2 linked regions of the Dongshaea marina genome follow. The protein of the gene in region 1 binds, or shares a complex with, the protein of each later gene. Links are inferred from orthologs where the notes say so. Each region holds a gene or a part of one and is shown on either strand. Other genes may lie near its edges.

Region 1 (9,396 bases):
GATGCTGTTTGTGCTGTTTTTTATTCTGCGCGATTACGACAGCATAGTGCGTTTTTTCCACCATGCCCTGCCCCTTTCCCGCAGTCAGGAGGAGATCCTGATGCGTGAGATCAAAACCGTTTCCAAATCTGCTCTGCTGGGCTCCTTTCTGACGGCCGTCACTCAGGGAATCGCCGGTGGTATTGGCTTTTGGATCGTTGGGATCCCTGGGTTGTTTTGGGGCAGCATCATGGCCTTTGCCTCACTGATCCCTGTGGTAGGCACAGCTCTTATCTGGGTTCCTGCGGTGCTATTTCTGTTTATCACCGGTCAATGGCAGTGGGGGATCTTTCTGCTGGCCTGGAGCATTTTAATCGTCGGCTCCATCGATAACTTCTTAAGACCCTGGTTTATGCAAGGCGCAGCATCGATGGGAACCGTGGTGATCTTCTTTTCATTGATGGGAGGGATCAGCATGTTTGGCCTGATGGGCCTCATCTACGGGCCGCTGGTGATCGCCATCACCCTGGTGCTGTTTCATCTGTATGAGACCGAGTTTAAAGATTTTCTCGATTATCAGGACAGGCACTGATCGCTCAAACTAAAAAACCCTCCGGACTCGGAGGGTTTTCACAAGGATAAGATAAGGCTCACTGTCAGCCTGGATAAACCCTAAGCCTCGATGTCAAAGTAGTTGGCCGCCACATATGCGGCTCTGCGGGTCGCTTCTCCATGATCCCGGTACTTCTGCTCAAGAAGATCCCTGAAATCCTCCAGCATATGATCGATACGCTCCCAACTTAAGTTCTGATCGCCATTTTGAATATGATGTTCTTCGAGTTTGAGCCTGAACAGATCGCGGTCGATACGATATTCAGCATCCGATGGATAAGGTGACCGGGATAACTCCTCTTCCCTCTCCTCATGAGCAAGTCCCCATTTACCGTCTCCCTGACGTAACAACTGCAGATGTGCAATGGTATGGTCCATTATCATTGTTCTCCTTTACAATCGATTGGGACAGAGCTCATCTTAATCAAACTGACCACCGCTGAACAGGAAAACAGGGTCATCGCCTGTGTATGTCGGATCAAATGTGACTAAGCTCCCAGCCAGAGGGGATGACTTAACAGAAATCGGTACAGTCGGCGATCAAAAGATCATGAGGCAGGCTCGAGAAAACGTCTGGCCAATTTACGAATATACCCGCTCTGTTTGAGCTCCTGCAGGGCCCGGTTCCAGCGTGCGACCTCACTGGAAGCAATATTTTTGGACATCGCAATATAGTGCTGCCCCTGTAACACCACCACCGGAGTCTTGCGGACCAACTCGGGAGAGATTTCATGGGCACTTAGCTTATGCTCGATAGAGTCTTCTGAAGTGATCGCCAGGGCAACCCTGCCACGCTTGAGCAGCCCGAAACAGGTGGCATAGTTTTTATTTCTGGACAGCGCGGTAAACCCCATCCCGGTCAATAGCCGGTCATGAACCGAACCATTGAGCACACAGATTTTAAGGTCCCTGGCATCACTCAAAGAGCGGATCCCGGTCGGCCGACTGCGCCACTCGTAAAAATAGTCGGTCCCTGCGGAGATGGGCCCCACCCATTGCACCGTTTTCTCTCGCTCGGCCGTGCGCTGTACCGCAAAAAAGACGATATTTTTTCGGGTTTGTACGGCGTAAAGACCCCGCTTAAACGGAACCTCACGCATCGGTACATCATATCCGAGTTGCTCAGCCAAGGTGTTAACAACCTCCACTTGAAAGGCTCGCTTCCCCTGCCGGGGGATCCCTTCGCACCAGTGCTCCATGCAGGTTACCTGTCGGGATAGGTTGTGGGTGTAAAAGGTAAATGGATCGCCATAGGCTCTGGGTGATAAACCGAAGCAGGCCAGTAACAACAAGCCTGGCCAGCCAGTGAATGTAACAAACGCTCTTTGCAAACAAGCTTTTACAGCAACGGGTTGAGCCAACAGTTGCCCAAACAGACACCCCAAAGCCCAGCTCCGATAGTAATAAGAACTATTATCAGTTTAGTTGAGCTTTAGTCGGAATTCTAACCCCCGCAATGGCTTCACTTTGCCCAAAGCTACTCAGAAACCCACAGCTCCAGCAGATCTCGGGCGATGGCATCTCGTCTGGGCAAGGTAAAAGAGCTATCGGCTCCTTCGGTGAGAACCGCTTTGACCGTCTGTTTATCCACCCAGATCGCATCGGCCAGCTCATCAGAATCCAGAGCCAGGGCTCGTGTTTTGGCTTCAAGGCGCATTCCCGCCATCAGTGCACAAGGAAAAGGCCAGGGCTGAGAAAAGAGATAATTAACCTCCTCCCCCTCGATTCCGGCCTCTTCATAGAGCTCTCGCAGGGCTGCATCTTCGAGGGTTTCTCCGGGTTCAACAAACCCCGCCAGGCAGGAGTAATGATTTTCAGGAAAATGTACCCCACGTCCCAATAAGCAGTGATCTCCCTGGGTCACCAGCATGATGACTACCGGATCGACTCTGGGAAAGTGTTTGCTGTCACATTCACTGCAGTCCCGGCGCCAGCCCCCATGGGTCACCCGGGTTTTCGCACCACAACGAGAACAACAGGGATTATCCCTGTGCCAGTTCAGCGCACTTGCTGCCTGGGCCACAATCCCCAAAAGATATTCTGAAGCCTGAGGAGTATGGGCAAACTCGCGAATTGGCATTGGGCTTATCTGTGCCTGAGGAGCCCCCCTACTACTTGCCGCAAAATAATTTACTCCCTGGTAGGCGCCGAGCAGGATCAGCTCATCTTCAGTAATCTGGGCCTGCCGGATGATAGCCGCAGAAAAGAGACAAGAGCCACTTGAATCGTCGACCATCACACAAGCCCCATTCAAAAGCAGGAACCGGGAGCTATCCAGTTGACTCAGGGTCCGGATCTGCTCCGGATCAGACCGGACCTTGTCCAAGCGGTCCAGGGGGTTTTGACTAAAGAAGGGGTAAGGTCTTTTCATGCAATCGACACCGCAGTGATGGATTAAGAATGGATGCAGGATTATATCTGAGTCATTATGACTCAAACAGCCCCAATCCAAGTTCAGCTGCACATCCACCATAGCGAGTCATGACTATTAGGAACCACTCGGGCAGCGAAGATCCTCTTTACCCTGAAAAAAGAATCGAGTACATTGGGCGCTCCTTAATACCCTATCACAGTAGTCAGGTATACCGTTCATGGCCAGTCTGAGAGTTTTCGTTTCCACCTCAACCAACCCCTGGTTTAACCTGGCCGTTGAAGAGTGTATATTTCGCTCCATGTCGACGGCTCAACGGGTGCTTTTCCTGTGGCGTAACGCTGACACTGTTGTGATCGGGCGAGCTCAAAACCCCTGGCGGGAGTGCAATACCCGCAAGATGCAGCAAGATGGGATCACCCTGGCTCGCCGGCAAAGTGGCGGGGGAGCCGTCTTTCAGGATCTGGGAAACAGCAACTTTACCTTCATGACCGGCAAGCCCGAATACGATAAATCGGTCTCAACCCGGATCATCCTTAGTGCCCTGGAGCAGCTTGGGATCCAGGGCAAGGCCACCGGCCGTAATGATCTGGTGGTTGAGGACAGCCTCGGGGAGCGTAAATTTTCGGGATCCGCCTACCGCGAAACCCTGGATAGAGGCTTTCATCACGGTACCCTGCTGCTGAACGCCAATCTATCCCGCCTTGGCAACTACCTTACCCCGGATCCAAAGAAGCTGCAGGCCAAGGGGATCACCTCGGTGCGCTCCCGGGTCACTAACCTTTGTGATCTTAAGCCTGAGCTCGATCATCAAAGCGTCTGTGATGCGATCATGGAGGCGTTTTTTAACTTCTATGGTGAACGCGTAAAGCCTGAACTGATCACGGTCGACAAGATGCCCGAGCTCCCCAAGTTTGAAGAGACCTTTGCCAGGCAGAGTCAATGGGAGTGGAATTTTGGAAAAACCCCTGAGTTCATGTATACCCTGGATGAACGCTTTAGCTGGGGCAACGTCGAGCTACACCTGGATGTCAAACAGGCGCAGATAGAGAAAGCCCGGGTCTTCAGTGACAGCCTCAATCCTGAGCCGCTTGAGGCATTTGCGGATGCCTTGTCTGGCCAGGCCTACCGGGCGCAGGAGATCACAGCAACCGTCGCACAAATTACCAAGCGCTATCCAAACCGCCTGGGTGAGCTGATGGAGCTTCAGAGCTGGCTGAAAACCGCTGTCGCCTAAGAGGCCCCTTGTACCACATAGCTTAAATAGCTTGATCAGGTAATGGGGTTGCGTCGCTCAGAGTCACACTATTTAGGGGTGACTGCGCAGTGGATGTCTTCGGAACAATTATCCAGCCTCTGAGCAGCTGTGAAGGCGAACTGTTCAATGCTCTTTTTCCGAGACAGGGTGTAATTGCTCCCAGAGCAATGAAACGCGAGGTAGGGATACCGAGCTGGGAGGGTTATCAGGGATGGTAACCGTCGAGCTGCGTAGTTCTGTGGAGGGACTCACAGTACGGAGCGAGTTTTTGATTACTTTTGGCGATACAAAAGTAATGTGCTGCCGGCACCCCGGCATTAATGCAGCTTAGCTGAAAATCGCAATACTCAGATAAGTGGTATAGATAATAACGTTAGCGCCCCTAACCCCACACATAACCAAACTGGCTAAACATCTCAGAGAAGCCTTGGGGATTATCCCCAAAATAGAAGAAGGTTTGTCCCTTGTTGGGGTTTCCGCCCACCTCCCCGGTTGGCCGGATAAAGCGGATCCGCTTACTGGGGAAACACAGGGCTGAGGCTTTAGACAGCATCGCCTGGTAAGGCTTGGTTTCGGTTCCCGAGTTCACCAGGACGATCGCTTGTTTGACCCTGCCAGCCTCTAGCTCTGCTAGTAAGCGGCTACAGAAATCACCGAGAAGCCCCCGGCTATAGGGCGGGTTCATCCACAGGTTTCCTCGCCAGTTTGCCTCAGCAGCCAGCCCTGAGTTCTCTCGGCTATAAAAGCGTTTGGCGCGCACCGAGAGCTGTGCTACCGGATTACTCGCCGGATCAACATCAATTGAGCCCATCACCTTCCTGGCAGCCTCAATATATTGAGCCGGGGTATTCCATTCATCGTTATTCAGCGCAGAGTGATTGCCGATATGCATGGTGACTGCTTCAGTCATGGAAAACTCCTAAGGTGATGGGTGTCATGAGCGCTGGCAAGTCGTTGTCTAGCTCAACGTTAAGTGCCTGACCTGTTTGGATGAAGCATTTAATCGGCAGTGCTGAGCATGCAGTCATGGGCTGAGCGGCTTATCGCAGATGAATTACCGAACGCCAGATAGCAAAAAACCACGTCGAGCGTGGTTTGATAAGCCATTTGGCTTGAATGATGGTGCCCGGAGACGGACTTGAACCGTCACGCTGTAACCAGCGAGGGATTTTAAATCCCTTGTGTCTACCAATTCCACCATCCGGGCAAACTGGAGGCGCGTCCCGGAGTCGAACCGAGGTCCACGGATTTGCAATCCGCTGCATAGCCACTCTGCCAACGCGCCTTCATATTGGAGCGGGAAACGAGACTCGAACTCGCGACCCCAACCTTGGCAAGGTTGTGCTCTACCAACTGAGCTATTCCCGCTTTGCATTTCGTTTCAGATGTTGTTCTGTCCCGAGTGCGAGATGCATTCTATCTTTCTGGGGGTGAGAGTCAACTCCCTTTTTGTAATTCCTTGATCGTTCGGCCAAATTCCACACAAAACGCTTCTCTATTGCCCATTTTGTCGAAAATAAACGCCAACGCCTGCTCCCGTGGCAAGCAGCGAAACAAATTCAGGATACTCAGAACTGAGACCCCACCCAATTAAACCCCTCACAAGCACTGCAAGCACTGCTTCTAACTCTGAACATGACGATCCTCCCAGGATATCTCGATACGACAAGCCAATACGCCGATAGCTCCGACGGGTATTCCTCAAGAGGTACGCCCTGATTCATAGGGTAGAGATGCAGGGCGCATGATAGGTTTTGCTGAGCGGTCTAGACTTAACGATGAGGAAAAATAGCTACTGGGTCCTTAGTTCACCCGGGCATGAGTAACAAGGATTAGGGAAGCATATGAAATATAACATCTTGTTTTTATTAATCGTAACAAGTTATGTTAATGCAAAGCTAACCCCTATTGATGTTAATGTCGGTGTGACGGATGGATTTCCTATCTATTATTATGATTCAACATCGAAAACGGCTCATGGCCCTATGGTCGACTCTTTTAAGGCTATCTGTGAACATGCAACTCTAAATTGTAGCTTTCATCCACTTCCAAAGAAGAGATTAGAAAATGGCTTAATCTATGGAACGATTCACTTCGGCTCTGTAGTCAACAGCCCGGTACAAAAAAAGATACTGAGAAATCGTGCTTATTTTACACAGTTTAATATGCCCGCAAAGATAGGCATCTACTCCACCCTACCCGAGAGCCAAATACCCATAGATACTAAAGGGTTTTATGGAAAGAGTATCATCGCGGTTTTGGGCTGGAGCTTAGCGGTACTGCCGGGCGTGTGGCAGGCAGAGACTGAAGGAAAACTCACGATCTATAAACCTAAAACGATTGAATCAGCAGTAAATATGTTACTTAAACATCGCTCACCATTCCTATATGCTAATAAAGCAAAGATGGATATGTTTTTATCCGATAGTGATCAGGTCTACTTCAAAGAAATAAACTATGTAAATCAAACATTCGCTCTATCAAAAAGTTCAAATAATTATGATGAGATAAAAAATAGAGTTGATGCTGCTATAGCAATATTATTTTCATCCGGAAAGATTGATAAAGAATCCGGAATGCTTAAATCTTCAGAGAAATAGGCCGTGTGCCACTAACATAGTAAGCATAACTAAACCCCTATCCTTAGCATCTACATATATGTAAATCTGCCCTATTTATCACCAATGAAGGTATCTGAAAGCTTCACTTGTTCGGTTGCTCATACCTACAGTGCGCTTCAATCCCTTAGAGGTTCTTCCCCATCAAAAAGTACCCCACCAGAATCACTCCTGATGGGGTATCTCTCACAGCTTAAAGCCCTCTACACCAACTTAGGGGCAAGTCGCCTCCCCGATATTCACCCAAACCTCATGAACCCCTGGCTCATTACCCTGAGTCCACCATTTGGCTCGCCAACGCGCTCCATCGTGATTCACTTCATCACCACCGTTATAGACCACTGCCGACGCCCAGCCAAGCTCAACCTCACTCACCAGCTCCCATGGACCACTGGTGCGAGAGGGTTGGTTATTCTGGGTCCACCACTTGGCCTGCCACACCAGTCCGTCGTGACTCACCCTATCTCCCGTGTTATAGATGGTGGCTGAGCTCCAGGGAGACTCAGCTCCCGCCCCGGGATCTGTGGTCGCACATTGCTCACCTGAGCCAGCCGCGGTTACCAGTACCCGGGTCGATGCCAGGGCATCTAACGCACCGTCCGAGACCCGCACACTCAAGGTAAATTCAGTGTCTTCTGAGAGCTGTGGCGCGGTAGCAACCAGGGTTGCACCAGTAAGATCATCGGCACTCCAACCTGCGGGAAGGGTCCACTGATAGCTAAGCGGATCATCATCTGGATCACTAGCCTGGGCTGTGATATTGAGCTGCTCACCTGATTTCACACTCAAGCTCTCTGTCAGAGAAACTTGTGGTGCCCGATTGGGCTCAGGCGCCTGATTGATAATAGTCACCAGATCTTTTGCTACCAGCTGGTGATCATCGGTCACCGTTAGCTCAAACTGATAACTCTGCTCTACTGTGGTTGCTCCCAGAGTGACCTTCGCCCGGGCCTGTTCGGCATCGCGCAGTTCGACTTCAGGACCGGAGAGCTGCTGCCACCGATAGGTCAGGGCCCCCTGCTCCGGATCCCGGGAGGAAGAGCCATCCAACACCAAATCTACCGGCCCGGTCACACTCTGATCGGCTCCGGCATTGGCAATCGGTGGCTGATTTTCAGGAGGTGTATCCCCACCATGGCCAAGGCCCTCATGCATCGCATTGAGGATATCCCCATTGTCGGCATCGATCTCCCAGGCAAACAGGCCTCCCAGCTGAAGATTGAGCACATATTGCCCCTTGGCTTTCACCGAGGGGGGATCATCAAAGGTGATAAGGTCCCCGGTTGAGGGGTTAAACACATAGGGGGCCTCGGCAACCGTATCATAACGATACTCCCAGCCACTGCCCATATACTCATTGACGATCTGCCGATAATCCACCACCCCATTTTCCCAGGTCCCCTTGACCGGCCCGGTTGCGGTTCCGGTAAAGGGGTTGTCATTGCTGTAACCATGAACTCCGGTCCAGCCCCGTCCATACATGGCAGCCCCGACCACCAGCTTGGATGGATTCACCCCCTGAGCCAGCAGCGCCCGGATCCCATTGTCCGTGGTGTAGCTGGTGCTGGGATCCCAGTTGGGAGCATAGATCGCCGTCTGATGCCCCAGCTCGGTATTGCTCCAGGCCCCGTTGAAGTCATAGCTCATCACGAAGATGTGATCCATATGGGACTGGACCGCCTGATAATTGACTTTGGCAATCTTATCATCCCCGGCACCGACCGCCGATGTCAACTCATAGTAACGTCCGGTCTCATCCCCCAGCTCATTGAGCATGGTGCGCAGATCCTGCATCAACAGCAAGTAAGTCTGACCATCCGTACCACTTCCCAGGCTCGTATTCGCCCCCTTACCTCCCGGGTACTCCCAATCGATATCCACCCCATCGAAAAACTTCCAGGTCTTAAGAAACTCTTTAACAGAGGCCACAAAACGATCGCGCTTACTCTTATCTCCCATAAAGAAGAAGGGATCGGAGAGGGTCCAACCACCGATGGAGGGTAAAATCTTAAGATCAGGGTAAGCCTTCTTGAGCGCCATCAGATTGCCGAAGTTTCCCTTGTAGGGCTCGTCCCAGTCTTTGAGATCTCCCTGAGGCATCTGCAGAGCAGCCCAGGGATCATGGATGGAGACCTTAAAATCCTCGCGTCCGGCGCAGGAGCGCTGCAGGGCCTCAAAACTACCACTAATCGACTTGAGGCTGTCGTTGATCCCATCGCCGCCACAGATGGGAATAAACCCATACAGGATGTGGGTTAGATTTTGCGCCGGGATCTTATTGACCTCAAATTTTCGTCCGTAGACCCCCCACTCCACATAGTAAGCCCCCACCACCTTGCCCGAGGTGTTGGTATAGGGTTTATTATTTTCCCGCAGTGGCACATTGAGCGGTGCCAGGTGACTACCATCTGTATCCGCGATCAGGATCTCTTTGGGATCGCTGAGGGTACAGCCCTCCTCGTTGCACAGGGCGACTTGCATCTGATAGCGTCCCCCCTTACTCACCTCAAAGGTGGCAGAGCCAGAGGCTGATGCAGGCCCTGACCACATCTCATCAC
Region 2 (9,327 bases), 490 kb from region 1 along the record:
GAGTTGAGAAAACATTCAACGACTATGAGATGCTCACCAGCGGCAAGCCATCCCTCTACACTTAGGCCAATTCTGAATCATACACGGCTATTTATCATTTTCATAGGGCAAGATTAAGGGAATTATCTTTGATGAGAGTCAGTCACTCCCCTGTCAGCACCTCAAGTAGCTTCAACATCCCCCAATGGCAGCACCATAGAGTCTGCTATTTACCCGGGAAGCCAACTCGGCATACCCTAAGCCCCGGCCATCACTCCACCCAGGCGCGGTAGAAGCGCACCAGGCCGGTGGGGTGTGGGATCACCCCATGGACCTGCTCGCTTTTGGCGATAATGTATTGCTTGTGATACAGAGGTACCCAGGGTGCATCCTGGTTGATGATGCTCTGAGCCTGCCGGTAGAGAGTGATCCGCTGCTGGCGCTTCTGGCTGGATTGAGCTGCCAGCAGCAGCTCATGCAGGGGCTCGCTGCGATAAAACGCATAGTTGGATGCCTTGCCTTTAACCGCATTATCATAATCAAGCAGTACATACAGGAAGTTATCGGGGTCTCCATTGTCGCCAAACCAGCGACCGAAGGCCATCTGATGCTTGCCCTGATCAACCCAGGGGAAATAAGCCTCCCGGGTCATCGATTTTAACTCCACCCGGATCCCTACCTGATCTAGATTGCGCTTGATGATGGCCCCTAACCGCTCATTATCCAACCGGCCCCGATAAGCGATGCTGGTTTCAAATCCATCGGGATAGCCTGCCTCTTTAAGAAGCTCACGGGCTCGCGCCGGATCATAAGCATAATCCTGGATCTCATGGTTATAGCCCCACATAGAGGGCGGCATAGGATTGACAGCCGGGATCGCAAAGCCCTGAGTCACATCATTGATAATCAATTTTTTATCGATGGCATGATTGATCGCCTGGCGCACCTTGAGCTTATTAAAAGGCTCCAGCTCCATATTCATCGCCAGGTACTTCACATGCATCACATTACCCATCTGCAGACTGGTGGTGGCATTATTCTCGACAACCAGCGCCTCTTCGGGCTGCAGTCCACCCACCACATCCAGCTTTCCGGAAAGAAACTCTTTCATTAGCTGATTTCCCGGCACCACTTTATAGGTCAACTTATCTATGTAGGATTTTCCCCGCCAATACTCCAAGTTGCTGCGTAGCACTATTTCTTTACCCGGTTGCCAGCGCTCAAAAACAAAGGGCCCCGTCCCCACCGGGTGCTTGTTAAAAGAGACCCCCTCTGTCTTGTAAGCAGACGGGCTGATAATTTTGGCGGCCGCCATCGCCATATTCGCCAGGAAAGGAGCATAGGGGTTGTCCAGAGTGATCTTTACTCTGTACTTATCCAGGGCAACAACGCTTTTTACATTCTTAAAGGTAAAATCGGCATACACCAGATCCGGGGTATACTCAGGAAATGCTTTATCAAACTGGCGACGGAAACTGAAGACTACAGCATCAGCATCCAGCGCCGTGCCATCATGAAATCGGATCCCCTGGCGCAGCTGAAATATCCACTCGGTTCCCTTGTTACGGATCTCCCAGGATTTTGCAAGATCCGGCTCCACCTCGGTCGAATCATCCCGATAACGCACCAGGCCATCAAAAATAAGATTAATCACAGTCCCGGACTGTAGATCGTAAGCCTCAGCCGGATCCAGTGTTACCGGCTCTGCGGATTCTGCATAAACAAACTCCATGCTGGAGCCTTTTTTCAGCTGGGGTTTCCAATCCTGAAGTCCATATCGATCCAGGATAATTTTGAGTTTTCCCGACTGGCGTAATTCTCGGATCCCATCACTAAATAGCTTCGCCAATTGTTCAGAGTCTTTTTTACCCTGGGCAAAGGCGATAAAAATATCTTTCTCCTGGCCTATGGTGCCACGGCTGACAATCTCGCCGAGTGGGATCTCTTTTGTTTTCCGCACCCAGCGCTCAACCTGAGAGGGAAGCACCACGATATCCGTCCGTCCATAGAGGAGCTTATCGAGATTTCTGGCAGGAACATCCTCTCCATAGAGGATCTGCACATATTTAGTCCCCTCATTCTTACGGATGTAATCTGCTATCTCAGGGCCATACTCGACGCCACCCACAACCCCAAGGCGCATCCCACTTAGTGAGTTGAGCCCAACAAAGCGCCAGGGCTCGCCCTTTTTGACATAGAACACATCTTCCACAAATCCAAAGCTCTCCTCGGGGAGCAGCATTCCCCGGGCCTCCGCCCGGTTGGCTCCCAACACCGCATCCGCTATGCCGTTATCCACCTGATGAAGAGCCCTTCTCCAGGGCATGGAGCGATACTCCACCTTGTAACCCTTGCTCTCAAAAATTGCACGGGTTACCTCGACCATGTAGCCAGGTACAGAGGATCCACTGCGCCCACTAAAAGGCATCCGGTTTTGACCACTGATCACCAGAGTTTGGGCAAACAGATGCTGGCAGGAAAAAAGGGTTACAAGTAACAGCAGACTGAGCTTTGACATAATGGCATCCCTGATCCGGCAAGATTGGATTGCACTCAGTAAAGTGTAGTACAGTCAGGAGTTCAAAAAACGAACCAAGACAACCCAAAAGCGAAAGGAATGCCTATGATTGAACAGCCAACTCTGACCAGCTCACGCTTACTACTCCGGCCATTTTGTTTGGCCGATGCTCCACGAGTTAAGCTTTATGCCGGAGACATTCGAATCGCCTCCGTCAGTGGCAGCATCCCTCACCCCTACCTGGATGGTATGGCCGAAACCTGGATTTCTGCACATCAGCCGGGCTGGAAAAAAAAGAGGCTGGCTGCCTATGCCCTGTGCCTCAGGGAAACGCCTGAAGAGATCATAGGTGCGATTTCGCTGTTCGATATTGAAGGGGGAGAAGCCGAGCTTGGCTACTGGGTTGGTGTTCCTTTCTGGGGAAAAGGCTATTGCACCGAAGCGGCCCTGGTTGTCATCAAGTTTGGATTTGAGAAATTAAGCCTCACACGGATCCATAGTCGGCATAAGGTGCGAAACCCAGCCTCCGGACGAGTGATGCAAAAAGCAGGATTACAACCCGCAGCCTACCCGGGAAGAGAGGCAGATGAGCCGATGGAATACTACGAGCTTGTCAAACCTCAAGCCGTTCCAGCCTGAAACCCTGGGGTTTGCCGGGATATTAGCCAGTCAAACGCAAATCTGAGCAAGTTTCAGCCAAACAGAAAAAATCCCCTTTACAGCCTCCTCACCGCTCGGTATGATGCGCCTCGTTTCGGAGAGATGGCTGAGTGGTTGAAAGCACCGGTCTTGAAAACCGGCAAGGGTTAATAGCCCTTCTAGGGTTCAAATCCCTATCTCTCCGCCACATTTCTAAGCCCGCTCATCGAGCGGGCTTTTTTGTATCTGCCTTTCTCAGTCAGCGCGGTAGCTATAATGGAGTTAAAGCTCAACTGAAGCTCACCGCCATGGCCTATCTCCGCTCGCTGGTTTTAGTTTTCGCCCTTGCTGTAAGGCTATCCCAGGCCCGAGCCTTAACCCAGGTTACTGTAGCCAGCGGTGAATGGCCTCCCTACACCTCTGTAAAATTGGAAAAAGGCGGTCTCGCCAACGCCATAGCAACTGAAGCCTTCGCCAGTCAGGGTGTATCCCTAAAGATCCAGTATACCTCCTGGTCCCGGGCAATTCGGCTGGTTCAGGCCGGAGCCATAGATATCACCCTCCCCTGGGCGATGACGCCCAAGAGGCAGCAGAGCTTCAGTGCAATACCGATGGGACTTTCGGTCGAGCGTCGCCTGTTCTTTAATAAGGCCAAACCCTTTCACTGGCAAAACCGAACACAGCTCCTGTCGGCAAAAATAGGTATCCTGCGTAACTACTCCTACGGCGCCGAATTTACCCCACTCTTAAAGTCCACAAACTCTGAGTATGGAAAAGATGAGAGCGCCAACCTCAAGAAGCTCTACCGCCAGCGAATCGATGTGTTTCCCTGTGATGTGATCGTCTGTAGCTACTTTCTCAGCCTGCTGCCATTTAACATCGCCCGTGAAATTGGCCAGGATACCACCACCTTTCAGAGTGAACCTATGTTCGTTTTGATCGGTAAAGAGCACCCTCAACACAAGGAGATCATTGAGGTTTACCGTCAGGGGCTGGCGACCATTCGCGCGAACGGCCGCCTCAAAGAGCTGATGAGCTCCTTTGGTGTTCAGTGAAACATTAGTGCATCTGCGCCGCCTGATTCAAAATATCGGCCAAGTGATTAAATAAGCCGCCGATCGCTTCAATGACCGGGCCATGACTTCCAAAAAAATGGCTCTCAAGGCCGGCTACAGCAACGCCAATCAAGGCATATTCAATGGCATTACTGCCTCGTTCATTGCGGATAAAGGTGATGAGAGAATTCGAAGTGGCACGATATAACTTACGGCAATCGATTGCGATAAGATCCATCTTAAACTCCTCCTGAGTTCTTCAGTCTGTCGTTGCAGCTCCCTTGCTGCCCCCAGTTATTTTATGAGCCAGGCTCATGTAACTGAGTCCTTACATGCTCCCTCAGCCATTTGAGAATGGCAATCTTATTTTTCAACCTCTGTGATCGGGATAACTTATGACCGACAGGTCACCCTCATACTCTTTGTAAATCAGCTTAGTGCTTTCACTTTTGTGCTCACCACCGCAGCTGAAAAAGCCCTAGGCTCACCCTGGGCCATAAAAATCCGGCCACCTGGGCCGGATTTTTACACCTGAGATTTCAGGATATATTAAGCGTACTCTTCTACCGGTACACAGGAGCAGAACAGATGGCGATCGCCATACACATCATCCACCCGGGCCACGGTTGGCCAGAACTTATTGCCACGCTCACAAGCTGCCGGATAAGCCGCCTCTTCACGTGAATATGGATGACCCCACTCGGGCTGCATCAGATCCAGCTCAGTGTGGGGGGCATTGACCAAGGGGTTATCCTCAGCCGGCCACTCGCCGCACCCAACCTTGTCGATCTCGGCACGAATCGACAGCATCGCCTCGATGAATCGATCCAACTCATACTTAGATTCAGACTCAGTTGGCTCAATCATCAGAGTACCAGCAACCGGGAAGCTCATGGTCGGCGCATGGAAGCCGTAATCCATCAGACGTTTGGCGATATCCAGCTCGGTGATCCCGGTCTGCTCCTTCAGTGGCCGCAGATCGATGATGCACTCATGAGCCACCCTGTGATGACGGCCGGTATACAGGACCGGATAGGCATCCTTCAAGCGATGTGCAACATAGTTGGCATTGAGGATCGCCACCTCGGTAGAACGCTTGAGGCCCTCATCCCCCAGCATCACCAGGTACATCCAGCTGATTGGCAAGATACTGGCTGAGCCAAAGGGTGCCGCAGAGACAGCTCCGTTATCATCGCTGGCTAATCCCTCTTTGACCAGGCTATGGCCCGCCACAAAAGGCGCTAAGTGAGACTTGATCCCGATAGGTCCCATGCCCGGACCACCGCCACCGTGAGGAATAGCAAAGGTCTTATGCAGGTTCAGGTGAGAAACATCGGCACCTATATATCCCGGATTGGTCAGACCAACCTGAGCATTCATATTGGCACCATCCAGATAGACCTGGCCACCACAGCGATGCACGATCTCACATACCGCCTGAATTGTTTCCTCATACACCCCGTGGGTGGATGGGTAGGTCACCATCACGCAGGAGAGTTCCTCCTGATGCTGCTCAGCTTTGGCCGTGAGATCATCCAGGCTGATGTTGCCCTCTTTATCACAGGCAACCACCACGACCTTGAGACCCGCCATCTGAGCCGAGGCGGGATTGGTACCATGGGCGGAGCTTGGAATGAGACAGACGTTACGCTCTCCCTCACCACGCGAAGCATGGTATTTCTGAATCGCCAGCAAGCCTGCGTACTCTCCCGAGGCACCTGAGTTTGGCTGCATGCAGACCGAATCATAGCCGGTGACCTTGGCCAGGGCATCACGCAGCTCATCGATCAGCTGCAAATAGCCTTTGGCCTGCTCCAGAGGAGCAAATGGATGCATCCGGCTAAACTCGGGCCAGCTCACCGGCAGCATCTCGGAGGTTGCATTGAGCTTCATGGTGCAGGAACCCAGAGGGATCATGCCGTAGTTTAGGGTCAGATCCTTGCGCTCCAGGCGATGCAGGTAACGCAGCATCTCGGTTTCTGAGTGGTAGCGATTAAACACCTCGTGGGTCAGGTAATCACTGCTGCGCTGCAAAGCAGGTTTAATCGAGTGGTAAGGGTGTTGGATCAGCTCCCGATCCAGGGCCCTGACATCCAGCCCATGCTCCTTCCCCAGCAACACATCAAACAGCTCAGCAACATCGGCAACCGAGGTGGTCTCATCCAAGGAGATCCCGATCTCACCCGGGCGATCCATTCTCAGGTTCACCTTATGCATCTCGGCACGCTTGAGAATCGCCCCCCGCTCACTGGTTTCCAGGGTAATGGTATCAAACCAGCTATCGTGGCTCAGGCGATATCCCCTGTCCATCAGGCCCTTAGCCAGAATATCGGTCAGGCGGTGGACTCGCTGTGCTATGGTCTTGAGCCCCTGAGGTCCATGATAAACCGCATAGAATGCGGCCATGTTGGCCAGTAACACCTGAGCGGTACAGATATTAGAGTTAGCCTTTTCACGACGGATATGCTGCTCTCGGGTCTGCAGGGCCATCCGCAACGCCTTGTTGCCGTGTCTATCCTGAGAGACACCGATAACCCTTCCGGGTAACGCACGCTTAAAAGACTCCCGGGTCGCAAAGAAGGCGGCATGGGGGCCACCGTAACCCATGGGCACCCCAAAACGCTGGCTGCTTCCCACCACAATATCGGCTCCCATCTCACCCGGAGGGGTCAACAGGGTCAGAGACAATAGATCCGTCGCCACACAGGAGATCGCCTTTTGCTGATGCAAAGATTCGGTCCAGGGACGCAGATCCAGCAGTTCACCCGTGGTCGAGGGGTACTGGAACAGGGCTCCAAACAGGGTGTGATTCACCACCTCGGCCGCCGGTGCCACAACCAGTTCAAACCCGAAATAACTGGCACGCTCACGAACCACATCTATGGTTTGCGGATGAACATCCTCGGCAACGAAAAAGGTGTTCGCCTTACGATTTTTCGACACCCGCTTGGCCATCGCCATCGCTTCGGCCGCCGCCGTCGCCTCATCCAGCATAGAAGCGTTCGCCAGCTCCATTCCACTCAGATCGCTACACATCTGCTGGAAGTTTAACAGCGCCTCGAGCCGCCCCTGGGCGATCTCCGGCTGATATGGTGTATAAGCGGTATACCAGCCCGGATTTTCCAGCACATTACGCTGGATCACCCCGGGCAACAGGGTGTCATAATACCCCAACCCAATATAGTTCTTGCGCAGTTCGTTCTGACTGGCAATCTTTCGCAAGCGAGACAGGGCATTGGCCTCGCTCATAGGAGCACCTACACCAAGAGGCTTGGCGTTCATGATTGTCGGTGGAATGGTTTGCTCAATCAACTGAGCCATCGAGTCAACCCCGATGGTGTTTAACATGGATGCGGTCTGTTCGGCATCAGGGCCGATATGACGATCGATAAATTGTTGATTTTGTTCCAGTTCAGCCAGGGAAAGCCTCATTCAGGGTTCCTTTGTCATTGGGGGTAAAGGTCTCAGATCACAAAGATCCGATCGGCAAAGGTCAAAAAGTAACGCCCCTTACGGGGCGTTGCTCAATTACTCATCTTCAAGGAGGCCCTGGTAGGCCTCAGCATCCAGCAGCTCTGCCAGCTCAGAAGGATCAGACAGCTTGATCCGCACGATCCAGCCGTCACCAAAAGGATCGCTGTTTACATTTTCGGGGGAATCTTCCAGATCCTCATTGACCGCAAGGATCTCACCACCAACGGGACTATAGATATCGGAAGCCGCCTTGACCGACTCGGCAACGGCACAATCCTCACCCGCATCAATCTCGCGTCCCACTTCAGGAAGCTCAACAAAGACCATATCACCCAGCAGCTCCTGCGCATGCTCGGTAATACCCAATACCACTTCATCATTCTCCTCGACACGAATCCACTCATGTGAGGTGGTGTACTTCAACTCGGAAGGAATATTACTCATTGGGGGTTCCTCTATTGGGGACGTTTTAGCAAATACTCTGCCCATTGCGAACGAAAGCGGCCTTAACCACACGCACCGCAACACGCTTATTTCGGATCTCAACCTCGGCCTGCTCGCCGATCTGACGGGGAACGCGTGCAAATGCAATGCTGTAGCCCAGCGTTGGAGAAAAACTGCCACTGGTGATCACGCCACGCAGCTCACGGCCCTCGGCTTCAAACACCACGGCCTGGCCCGGACGTAATACACCCTTACTTTCCATGATAAGGCCGACCATTTTATCTGTATCCTGCCCCTCTTTGTAGCTCAGCAGGGCTTCTCGGCCGATAAAATCACGATCCTCGGGCTCCCAGGCTATGGTCCAGCCCAAATTTGCCGCCAGCGGCGAGGTCTGCTCATCCATATCCTGACCATACAGGTTCATCCCGGCTTCAAGACGCAGGGTATCACGGGCTCCCAGGCCACAGGGGGCTACCCCCGCATCCAGCAATGCCTGCCACAGCTCAGTAATCTGTGATTCCGGCACCAGGATCTCATAGCCTTTTTCACCGGTATAACCTGTGCTGGCGATAAAGAGATCGCCCAGCTGACGCCCAAAGAAAGGCTTCATCCCCTCAAGCTGCTGCTGACGATCTTCGCCCAGAACAGCCCCAACCTTAGCGACCGCGTTCGGCCCCTGCACCGCGATCATCGCAAGCTCAGTGCGTTCGATCAGCTCAATGCCAAAGGCAGTGGCTTGCTGATCGATCCATGCCAGATCTTTTTCACGGGTTGCAGAGTTAACCACCATCCGATAGTGATCATCCGCCAGATAATAGACGATCAGATCATCGATTACCCCACCCTGAGGGTTAAGCATGCAACTATAAAGAGCCTTTCCGGGGGTTTTGAGCTTGGCGACATCATTGGCCAGTAGGTAGCGCAGCATCGCCTGGCTTTTTTCGCCCTGTAGATCCACGACCGTCATATGAGAGACATCAAACATACCGGCATCGCGACGCACCGCATGGTGCTCTTCCAGCTGAGAGCCATAGTTGATCGGCATCTCCCAACCATGGAAGTCCACCATCTTGGCGCCAGCTTCCAGGTGTTTATCATAAAGGGCTGTTTTTCTGCTCATAGAAATCCTTAGTGCTCCTTTGCTAGGGGCCGACCCTGCATCGGGTTGGGTCAGCAGCGCCGCCCGATTATACCGGCGCGCCAACATTTAAGAAACAA

What was found.
Region 2: the proteins of DB847_RS14140 (region 1) and gcvH are in contact, whole or in part, in a crystal structure (PDB 3A7A), measured with the Escherichia coli proteins. The link is inferred for Dongshaea marina from one-to-one orthologs.

The regions. Positions count from the first base shown.
Region 1 is NZ_CP028897.1:2,985,960-2,995,355, forward strand. What follows is about bases 2,209-5,190. They hold DB847_RS14140 (lipoate--protein ligase), read left to right. Parts: upstream 2,209-3,182; coding sequence 3,183-4,199; downstream 4,200-5,190. Other genes in these bases: nudC (NAD(+) diphosphatase), read right to left, coding at 2,209-2,962; DB847_RS14145 (DNA N-6-adenine-methyltransferase), read right to left, coding at 4,603-5,130. In the rest of the region: DB847_RS14120 (AI-2E family transporter), read left to right, coding at 1-571; DB847_RS14125 (hypothetical protein), read right to left, coding at 652-969; DB847_RS14130 (substrate-binding periplasmic protein), read right to left, coding at 1,140-1,790; more of nudC, read right to left, coding at 2,069-2,208; DB847_RS14165 (ABC transporter substrate-binding protein), read left to right, coding at 6,065-6,820; DB847_RS14170 (glycosyl hydrolase family 18 protein), read right to left, coding at 7,052-9,396. UniProt on the Escherichia coli protein: Catalyzes both the ATP-dependent activation of exogenously supplied lipoate to lipoyl-AMP and the transfer of the activated lipoyl onto the lipoyl domains of lipoate-dependent enzymes.
Region 2 is NZ_CP028897.1:3,476,157-3,485,483, forward strand. Bases 6,415-9,327 are described here. They hold gcvH (glycine cleavage system protein GcvH), read right to left. Parts: upstream 8,110-9,327; coding sequence 7,720-8,109; downstream 6,415-7,719. Other genes in these bases: gcvP (aminomethyl-transferring glycine dehydrogenase), read right to left, coding at 6,415-7,623; gcvT (glycine cleavage system aminomethyltransferase GcvT), read right to left, coding at 8,135-9,229. In the rest of the region: DB847_RS16315 (ABC transporter substrate-binding protein), read right to left, coding at 251-2,497; DB847_RS16320 (GNAT family N-acetyltransferase), read left to right, coding at 2,603-3,136; DB847_RS16330 (substrate-binding periplasmic protein), read left to right, coding at 3,445-4,191; DB847_RS16335 (Flp family type IVb pilin), read right to left, coding at 4,196-4,429; more of gcvP, read right to left, coding at 4,741-6,414. UniProt on the Escherichia coli protein: The glycine cleavage system catalyzes the degradation of glycine. The H protein shuttles the methylamine group of glycine from the P protein to the T protein.